Regions from separate parts of the Bacillus yunxiaonensis genome, predicted to be linked through region 2. Evidence: riboswitches for the same ligand, from Rfam matches in the RefSeq annotation. Region 2 holds a riboswitch; each other region holds the start of a gene.
What was found. A riboswitch is a leader RNA that binds a small molecule or an ion and turns the genes downstream of it on or off. The one in region 2 is predicted to bind lysine.
Positions count from the first base shown of each region.

Region 1: another riboswitch for lysine. It lies ahead of lysA (diaminopimelate decarboxylase); the one in region 2 lies ahead of WAX78_RS03490 (amino acid permease).
Region 3: another riboswitch for lysine. It lies ahead of WAX78_RS17965 (amino acid permease); the one in region 2 lies ahead of WAX78_RS03490 (amino acid permease).

Region 1 is NZ_JBAWSV010000004.1:203,629-206,900, forward strand. It holds gene WAX78_RS13160 (LTA synthase family protein) at 1-287, opposite strand, end outside; gene WAX78_RS13165 (DUF3888 domain-containing protein) at 480-875, shown strand; lysine riboswitch at 967-1,149, shown strand; gene lysA (diaminopimelate decarboxylase) at 1,331-2,647, shown strand; SAM riboswitch class I at 3,044-3,152, shown strand; gene WAX78_RS13175 (YezD family protein) at 3,221-3,272, shown strand, end outside.
Region 2 is NZ_JBAWSV010000001.1:699,916-703,187, forward strand. It holds gene WAX78_RS03480 (VOC family protein) at 1-104, opposite strand, end outside; gene WAX78_RS03485 (sulfite exporter TauE/SafE family protein) at 472-1,371, shown strand; lysine riboswitch at 1,679-1,872, shown strand; gene WAX78_RS03490 (amino acid permease) at 1,982-3,272, shown strand, end outside.
Region 3 is NZ_JBAWSV010000006.1:117,558-120,829, reverse strand. It holds gene WAX78_RS17975 (hypothetical protein) at 304-483, shown strand; gene WAX78_RS17970 (hypothetical protein) at 546-917, opposite strand; lysine riboswitch at 1,222-1,401, shown strand; gene WAX78_RS17965 (amino acid permease) at 1,534-2,952, shown strand; gene WAX78_RS17960 (ABC transporter permease) at 3,082-3,272, shown strand, end outside.

The DNA of each region.
Region 1 (3,272 bases), on a different contig from region 2:
GTTACAAAATCATCATAAAATCCATAAAACATAGCATTGCCAAATAAAATAAAGGATAGCACGATACTAATACTGATAATGATGCGGTTTCGATGTTTTGTTGCTAATAAAGCGAAACCGAAAAATAATAGTAATGAAGCTAATGGATTAAAGAACAACATAATTTGTTCGAAAGCGTTATCAATTTTCATATCAAAAGCTAACTTGTATACAATATATGTTTTGATCCATAACAAGACGACAGCTATGAGAGCAAATCGTACTTTTGGAAACAAACGTTGTACCATAACGGGCTCCTCCTACTACCTACAAGTAACCGCCTCTTTTACGTATATGACCGGCTACAAATCTATATGTTTTTTTACTATGTGTACTATTATATAAAAACATAGCGAAATTGTGGATGATTTTCTAACAATTGGATAGAAAAAGAAGAGAAGGATAAAATAAAGGCATTGATTGAAAGATGGAGGAGTACCATGAAGAAAATATGTTGTTTTATATTAAGTTGTTTCATTTTACTTGGAAATCCAGCTTCTTTCTCTGCTGAGCATGAGCCGTTATTACTAGAAGATGCCCTCTATTCCGTGCTGTTTCCGAGAATAAATGAAGCAATTCAAAAACATTATGGAAAACAAAAGCCGTATGACTGTCCTAAAATTGTTAGTATGAAAAAAATGTACAGCGGTACATATTTGTTTCGGACATCTATCGAAATAATTAAATATGAGCCAGGAACAGGGGGGAGAAAGCTTCCCCCCTTTGAAAAAGTAACGATTACATTTGATAATGATAGTGGCGAGTGGACTGTGAAAAATATAGATGTAAAGCGCTTACCAGATGATACGAAAATTAATTGTCGTAAACCGATTTAAAAAAAAGTGTTTGACAAATAAATTAGTCATTTGTTATTGTTAATAGCAACAAAAAGATGCTTGAAAATTAAATAGACTTACCTCATCTACACTCGAAGGTAGAGGCTGCGATAATCAAAAGTAAACTATGGGAAATAAAGTGGTATTCATGATCATAGGTTGAAAGGGGTTATCGCCGAAATATATGAATGACCACTTCATTCATATATTGGGACTGCATTGAATAAATGTAGTACTGTCATAAGTATTTTGCTTATGGAGAGCTATTAGGAGATGTTTGATGCGGTTTCTTATTTGAGAAAATAACAATACATTTATTTTTTCGTCATAGATTCTTCCGATAAGAAACGCGTGTGAACATTGTTCCGCGCGTTTTTTGTTTATATAAATTAGGAATAATAGTAAAAAATAAGAAATATAATAGAGGGTTTTGCGAAAACAAGGGAGGAATTCACATGTATTTACACGGCACAAGCCGCATTAATGAGCAAGGACACTTAGAAATTGGGGGCTGCGATGCTACTGAACTTACAAGAACATATGGGACACCACTTTATGTTTACGACGAGACAGCAATTCGTGAGAAATGTCGTGCATTTCATCGTGCATTTAGGGAAAGTGGGTTCTCTTATCAAGTAGCGTATGCAAGCAAAGCGTTCTTGTGCATGGAAATGTGCCGGTTAGCTGCCGAAGAAAATATGTCGCTAGATGTTGTGTCTAGCGGAGAACTATATACGGCGTTGCAAGCGGGATTTCCAGCAGAGCGCATCCATTTTCATGGTAATAATAAAACAGAAGAAGAAATAAGAATGGCATTAGAAGCTAATATCGGCTGCTTTGTTGTAGATAATTTTTTTGAACTAGAAGTATTGCATGATTTAGCGAAAGAATACGAGCAAGTTGTGAATATCTTGCTTCGTGTGACGCCAGGAGTAGAAGCGCATACACATGAATATATTACAACAGGTCAAGATGATTCTAAATTTGGTTTTGGTATTTCAACAGGGCATGCATCACAAGCGGTAAAAAGTGCATTAGAAAAATCAAACTATCGTATATTAGGAATTCATTCCCATATCGGATCGCAAATATTTGAGACGGCAGGATTTGTTCGTGCAATTGAGGTGCTTCGTAATTTCTTGGAAACAGTGAGAAAAGAAATGAACTATGTAGCGCCAGTACTAAATGTAGGAGGCGGTTTCGGAATTCGCTATACGGAAGGGGACACGCCACTTGTCCTTGGTGAATATGTGAAAGCTGTGACGGATGCGGTACGCGAGCAGTTTACAGTATGCGAATATCCCCTTCCAGAAATTTGGATGGAACCAGGTCGTAGTATTGTTGGAGATGCAGGAACAACGCTGTATACAGTAGGAGCGATTAAAGATATTCCAGGCATCCGTAAATATGTATCGGTTGATGGAGGGATGACAGATAATCTTCGCCCAGCACTTTATGGAGCTCGTTATGAAGCATTGCTAGCAAATCGTGCGAATGAATCTGCCGAAGAGGTTGTTTCAATTGCGGGAAAATGTTGTGAAAGTGGGGATATGCTCATTTGGGATGTAAAGCTTCCAAAAGTTGTTTCTTGTGATCTCTTAGCTATCTCTTGTACAGGGGCATATGGTTATTCAATGGCAAATAATTATAATCGTATTCGTCGCCCGGCAGTGGTGTTTGCGAAAAATGGAAAATCGCAAGTTGTTGTAGAGAGGGAATCGTATGAAAATATTATTGGAAACGATCGCATACGTGTGAAGGAACTTGTATGAATACACCCTCGTTTAGTTGAAGTAGGAGTTGTTTAGATGAACTACTCCTTTTTTATCCCGCTATTCGCGGGCTGTAAGACCCCACCTCAAAATGGAGAGCGAATCGTTGTCCAGCTCTAGCGGCTAGAATCTCCGATCGTTTCGCCCCCTCGTACGAGGCAAAAAGCCCCTCTATGTCGGGTGCTCCAACGTCCTGCGATTCTGGGCGAGCCGCTTCCGCTTTTCTACAGAAGATAGATGGGGAATAACTGCTGGCATGTGCCTGATTGGGCAGGCTTTCTATCAGTGGGGGATAAAGAAATCCTCCACTGATGAAAGTTTCACTTTATAATAAATAAAATTTATCGGAAAACTAGGATTGAAAAAAATCAGAATTGTGATAAAATACAAATATAATTCTTATCAAGAGTGGCGGAGGGAACTGGCCCGACGAAGCCCGGCAACCTACTTTATAGGAGTAAGGTGCTACTTCCAGCAAAATGGCATCCATTTTGAAAGATAAGGTAGATACGTTACCGGAACAGTCTTTTCGAAATGGGAAAGATTTTTTTTATGAAAAAAGGGGGGCTGTTCGTGGGAGTACGCGGACAATTTGAAGAAGTAGCAAGTAAAATTCAATCTATGC
Region 2 (3,272 bases):
TGCTCTCCCCCTGGAACTGTATGAAATCCGAGTACCTTCATTTGATTTATTACATCAACTGGAGAGCATTGAACTACGTGAACAAGATGATCAAACTGTAACATCTTCTCACCATCCTTACTTTTATTATTTTTAGTGTATTACTTTTCATTTATTTCTTGCAATTCAAAATTTTAATAAAAACCCAGTTGATTTATATGATTAATGTGTATTATAATAAAAAAAATTAGAATATGATAAAGCTGATTGGAAAACCAAAGGCTCTTTTCTCACTAGAGAAAGGAGCCTTTTTTATTTTATCTTGCTATCTTTGGGGCAGTAACACTCCCTCCTTAAGATTTTGAGAAGTCAAAAGAGATAGATGGGAGATAACTGTCCGTAAAAACTTGATTGATTCAGCTAACCATTAGTAGAGGATAAAGAATCTCCACTGATGGAAATTTCGCTTTATTATAAACGGAGGTTTTAAACATGCAAAAATTAATTGTCTTTGCCATCATTGGTTTTTTTGCTCAACTCATTGATGGAGCTTTAGGAATGGCATATGGAGTAACGTCTTCCTCATTATTACTCATGTTTGGAATTGCACCCGCTGTTGCTTCAGCATCTGTTCATTTAGCCGAAGTTGTTACAACTGCCGCATCCGGCATCTCACATATCCGATTTGGAAATGTCGATAAATATACCGTTTCAAGACTGACATTACCGGGTGCAATTGGCGCTTTTGTAGGTGCTTGCTTTTTAAGTAACTTACCAGGAAATTTAATTAAACCGTACATTTCAATATTTTTATTCGCATTAGGTGTATATATCTTATTAAGATTTATTTTACAAAAACAAGTTGTTCAAACAAATAACAAACGTCTGTCTGGTAAGCAATTAATTCCACTTGGCCTTTTTGCAGGTTTTGTAGATTCAACAGGCGGTGGCGGCTGGGGACCTATTACTACTCCTGTTTTACTTGCACGCGGTAATGAAGCAAGAAAAGTTGTAGGTTCTGTAGATACGAGTGAATTTCCTGTCTCATTAGCTGCCACATTGGGATTTTTCATTTCTCTAGGCTGGGCACAGATCAGTTGGTTTTGGGTGTTTGCTCTTATGCTTGGCGGTATCATTGCAGCACCAATTGCTGCGTGGCTAGTACGAATTGTTCCTTCTTATTTACTTGGAGTACTTGTCGGAGGACTCATTATTTTCACCAATATCCGTACGCTATTAACAACTTTTAAAGTAAATCAAGATATAATATTTCTTTCTTACATTGCCATAGGTCTTGTCGTTACAATCGCACTTATTATTACGACTCGTAATCACTCACAACATACAAACAAAAAAATTGTATATAACAAACAAAAACAAGTTTCCCCATAAAGGGAAGCTTGTTTTTGTTTTAGTCTCCTCTTCTACAATATATTTTGTCGAAATTTATTTGTCTCAATTTTCTGTTAATTTTAAAGGATTTTTTGAAACATAATGCGAAACTATTGTATAACCTTTTTCATCAGGAGGTTACTTAATTACATATTTTTTAGGATCGGGACGAATTTTGAAAGCGCTTTTCTAAAATAACCATTCTATTTCTCTTTTTTTCTACAAAAAAATCCTTGCAATATTCTCAGAAAATCATTACAATTGCGATATATTAAAAATCATAGCAATAGAGAAATCCTCATCAATCCGATGAGGTAGAGGTTGCGGCTTTTATTAGTAGTCCGGACGAGACGCAGAGAACGTCAATAACTCCGAATGAAAGGAAAAGCTGCCGAAGTTTATACTTCTTCTCTGGAAGTATATGCTGGGGCTGTTTTCGAATAGGAACAGAACTGTCACGTTTACAAAATTACCGTGTAAGCGTGGGGCGCTATCTTAACGGAAGGTATGATGGGGTGGTTATTTTTGAAATGCTCCGCTAAAGTCCTTTAGCGGTTTTTTTTATTCCCCCCCCGCTCCTTCCTATCTTACAAGAAAAGGAGTGTTGAAAATGAACGGCGCAACTACAAAAGTTACCTCTACATCTACAAATCAATCTGCTCAAACACATGGCGAGCTAAAACGCGGATTGAAATCTCGCCATCTTACAATGATTTCACTTGGTGGTACAATCGGAACAGGTTTATTCCTAGCAAGCGGTGGTGTTGTCCACACGGCTGGTCCTGGCGGTGCTCTCGTCGCCTATGCTGCAATTGGTATTATGGTATATTTTTTAATGACAAGTTTAGCAGAATTAGCATCGTACATTCCTGTAGCAGGATCATTTAGCACCTACGCAACAAGATTTGTTGATCCATCTCTTGGGTTTGCATTAGGTTGGAACTACTGGTATAACTGGGCTATCACGATTGCTGCTGAACTCTCTGCAGTTACATTAATTATGAAATTTTGGTTCCCAAATACCTCTTCCCTGCTTTGGAGTGGAATTTGTTTAGCTATTATGTTCCTTTTAAATTATTTATCTGTCAAAGGATTTGGGGAAGCTGAATATTGGTTTGCACTTATTAAAGTTGTAACTGTTATCGCCTTTTTAATTGTCGGTTTTCTTATGATTTTCGGTATTATGGGTGGAGAGCCTGTTGGTTTTAAAAACTTCACAGTTGCAGATGCACCGTTTAGCGGCGGCTTCATGGCAATCATTGGTGTATTTATGGCAGCTGGATTCTCATTCCAAGGAACAGAATTATTAGGAGTTGCGGCTGGTGAAACTAAAGATCCACAACGCAGTATTCCAAAAGCAATTCGCAGCATCTTTTGGCGAATTCTACTGTTCTATATTTTAGCAATTCTTGTAATTGGTTTACTCATTCCATATACAGACAAAAACCTTGCAGCAAGTGATGTAACAGTAAGTCCATTTACACTTGTATTCGCAAAAGCAGGTGTTGCTTTTGCGGCATCTGTAATGAACGCCGTTATTTTAACAGCTGTTCTGTCTGCTGGTAACTCTGGTATGTATGCAGCATCACGTATGCTTTGGGATTTAGCAAACCAAGGTAAAGCACCTAAATTTTTAGGAAAACTAAATAGTCGTGGTATACCTGTAAATGCATTGATTGCAACATCATTAGTTGGATGTGCTGCTTTCTTAGCTTCTTTATTCGGTGATGGCGTGGTCTATGTATGGCTCTTAAATGCTTCTGGTATGTCAGGCTTCATCGCTTGGATCGGAATTGCAATTAGTCACTACCGTTTCCGTAAGGCATACATCGCACAAGGAAAAGATTTAAATGACTTACCATATAAAGCAAAATGGTTCCCATTCGGTCCTATCTTTGCAT
Region 3 (3,272 bases), on a different contig from region 2:
AGAGGTTATATAAAACCTTTTTGAATAGGCTCTTTTTTATATGACTAATGGTGAAATACAAGCCATTTACCCTAGCAAATGGCTCTGTTCAAATGAACGGACGCACAAAGTATTCGTAAGAATCTTGAATCTATGACACGTGAGAAAATAACAGTATTGAATTTAATGTAACTCTATAAGGATGAGTAAAAAGGCTCTCTACTCACTTTTATAAAAATGTTGCTAGCACTACATTTCTCTCGCACACATTCTCTATCATTTTCATATATATATATTAACTTCTGATAGAGAGGTGGTGGTCACATGGCAACATTAAACGGCTTAACAGAAGGCGACAAAATCCGCGTTTTTTCAGCTGGACGTGAAATTGACGGTCGAGGTGTTTTCATTCGCTTCCAAGGCAACTTCCTAATCTGGGTTGACAGCCATGCTAATATCAATGTTACAAGTTTAGATACAATTAACATTCGTAAAGTTTCCTAATTGCTCATAAAGTGTTCTAACTCCTAGGACAAAAAAGCAAAGTCTATTTCAAAAAGAGTTATTTAAACCCCTTTTTGAATAGACTCTTTTTTTATAATATTTTTTACACTTTTTATATGACTAATGTTTAGATTATAATCAACGTTAACCCAATATAACCATTCGTTTGTACACTCAATAAAGATCCCCTCTGTACGTGTCTCCCCATCAAATACTTCTATCTTATCTCCTAATGAAAAAAGAGGCGGCAATGCACTCTTTTCTGTTTTTTTACTTACATTCTTTTGTGTATCATAGAGTAGTCTCATACATCGTTCTAAAGAAGCTGCGAGCTCTTCATTTTGCCTTTTTAACTCCTCTATTGCATCTGTCTCCTGGTGCCTATGAATTTCCTTCCCGCATATAAAGCAGTTTCTCTTAAACCAGCTCTCCATCCGCTATCCCTCTTTACCTCACTACTTATGGGCAGTAAAACTTCCACCAAAGTTTTAAGGAAATAAAGCTACCCGTAATTCAACTAACCATTAGTGAAGGATAAAAAAACCTCAGTAATAGCAGCTTTGCTTTATCCCTCATTTTATATACATATTATATGATGCGAAGCCTTAAGTTGTTTCATTATCTTAGACACACCCTATTCTCATAATAATCTGATTATGTTTATTTGCATTGACGAATAAAAAGCCATTTGTTACCCTTGATTATGTTAACTTTATAAATAAATCCTCATTCGTATCTCGGTGAGGTAGAGGTTGCAATTATTAATAGTATGATTTTGAAGATGTGTGGCATCGCTGAACAAATCAGAAAGGAATGATTGCCGAAGTAAGAAGTATCCACAGTACTTTCTTGCTGGGACTGCATTGAATAAGTGCAGGACTGTCACAGGCTTTTTGCTTGTGGAGAGCTATCGAGAGGTATGTCCGTGGGTTTCTTAATAAGATTGAAAAGCGCGTGAACATATACGCGCTTTTTTGTTTTGTTTGGAATCTCAAACACATACATATCTCCGCGCTTGACTTGGTTATACTAATTTTGGAGGTAATTTCTATGCAACAAAAAAAATGGGGCTTTTGGGTACTTACTGCATTTGTAGTTGGAAATATGGTTGGAGCTGGTATTTTCATGGTTCCAAGTACATTAGCACAAACAGCTAGCCCTCTTGGTGTTACATTAGCTTGGTTAACAACAGGATTTGGCGTATTAATGCTAGCTCTTGTTTTCGGTAATTTAGCGATTCGCCGTCCTGATTTAACAACAGGTCCGCAAAGTCATGCCTATGCGCTCTTTTCTTCACAAAAAACGAAAAAAATGGCAGGTTTTAGCATCGTATGGGGTTACTGGGTTGCAAACTGGGCAAGCAACGTAGCCATCATTACATCATTTGCTGGTTATTTATCACTCTTTTTCCCAATTATGAAAGATACTCACGTATTGTTTTCAATTGGAACTTTCGACATTGAAGTTGGAAAATTGATTACGTTCTCCATTTGTACCATTTTATTATGGGGTACACATATGATTTTGGCGAACGGCATAAGCGGTGCTGGTAAATTAAATTTTTTAGCAACAACAACGAAAATAACAGGATTCCTTCTTTTCATCATTGTGACATTATTTGCCTTCCAAGCTTCTAAACTTGGGCAATGGTATACACCAATTATTGATAAAGAAGGTGTTTCACACGGACTACTATCACAAGTAAACTTAGCAGCATTAACAACACTTTGGGCCTTTATCGGCATTGAGTCAGCTGTATTATTATCCAATCGTGCTGTTTCACCAAAAACGGTAAAACGCGCTACTGTTACTGGTTTATTATTAACAGTTTGTATTTATTTAGGGATTACGATTTTAACAATGGGTGTTCTTCATATAGAGAAACTACAAGCATCTGAACGACCATTAGCGGATGCATTAACTGCAGTAATGGGTCATAACGGCGGAAAATTAATGGCGCTGCTTGCACTTACTTCTTTATTTGGATCCATTCTTGGATGGATCTTATTAAGCTCAGAAGTACCATATCAAGCAGCAAAAGAAGGATTCTTTCCATCCTTCTTCACAAAAACCAATAAAAAAGGAAGCCCGATTCATTCGCTTCGTTTAACAAATATTATGTCGCAAGTATTCCTATTCTCAACACTATCCGGGACAATTGCTCAGGCGTATACATTTGTTATTACCGTTTCAACCCTTGCCTATTTAATCCCATACCTCGTTTCTCCAATCTTCCAGCTTAAGCTTGTTGTGACAGGTGAAACATACGAAAATCAAAAAGGTGCTCGTATAACGGACGGAATCATTGCCGCTATTGCTCTTATTTATGCATTATGGGTTATTAAAACTGGCTCTTCTGATATGAAAACATTCCTGCTTGGCATTGGATTATTTGTAGTTGGCTTTGCTTTCTATCCATTAATGAAACGTGACGAGAAAAAAGATAAACAAAAAAAGCAAGTTGCCTAATGAAAGGTAACTTGCTTTTTTTATTCTGTATAGCAATGGGCTGTTAAATATTCAAAATGAATTTATCCCGCATTAACAAGTAGCACGAAGCCCCTACTTATGTTTACAATAAAAAAGGGGGGGATCTCAATGACAATCGAAACACTTTGGAATGATCGTTTTCAGCAACATCTAAAAAAAATCACGATGTACTTTGCGCGCATTGCAAGCAGTCTAGTTTATAGCTTCCTTTTTCTTCTTGGTATAGGCGGCTATTATTATGCAAAGTTTCTTCGTTCACTTCCACCTAAGTTTGTTGTATTAACCATTGTGACGATTTT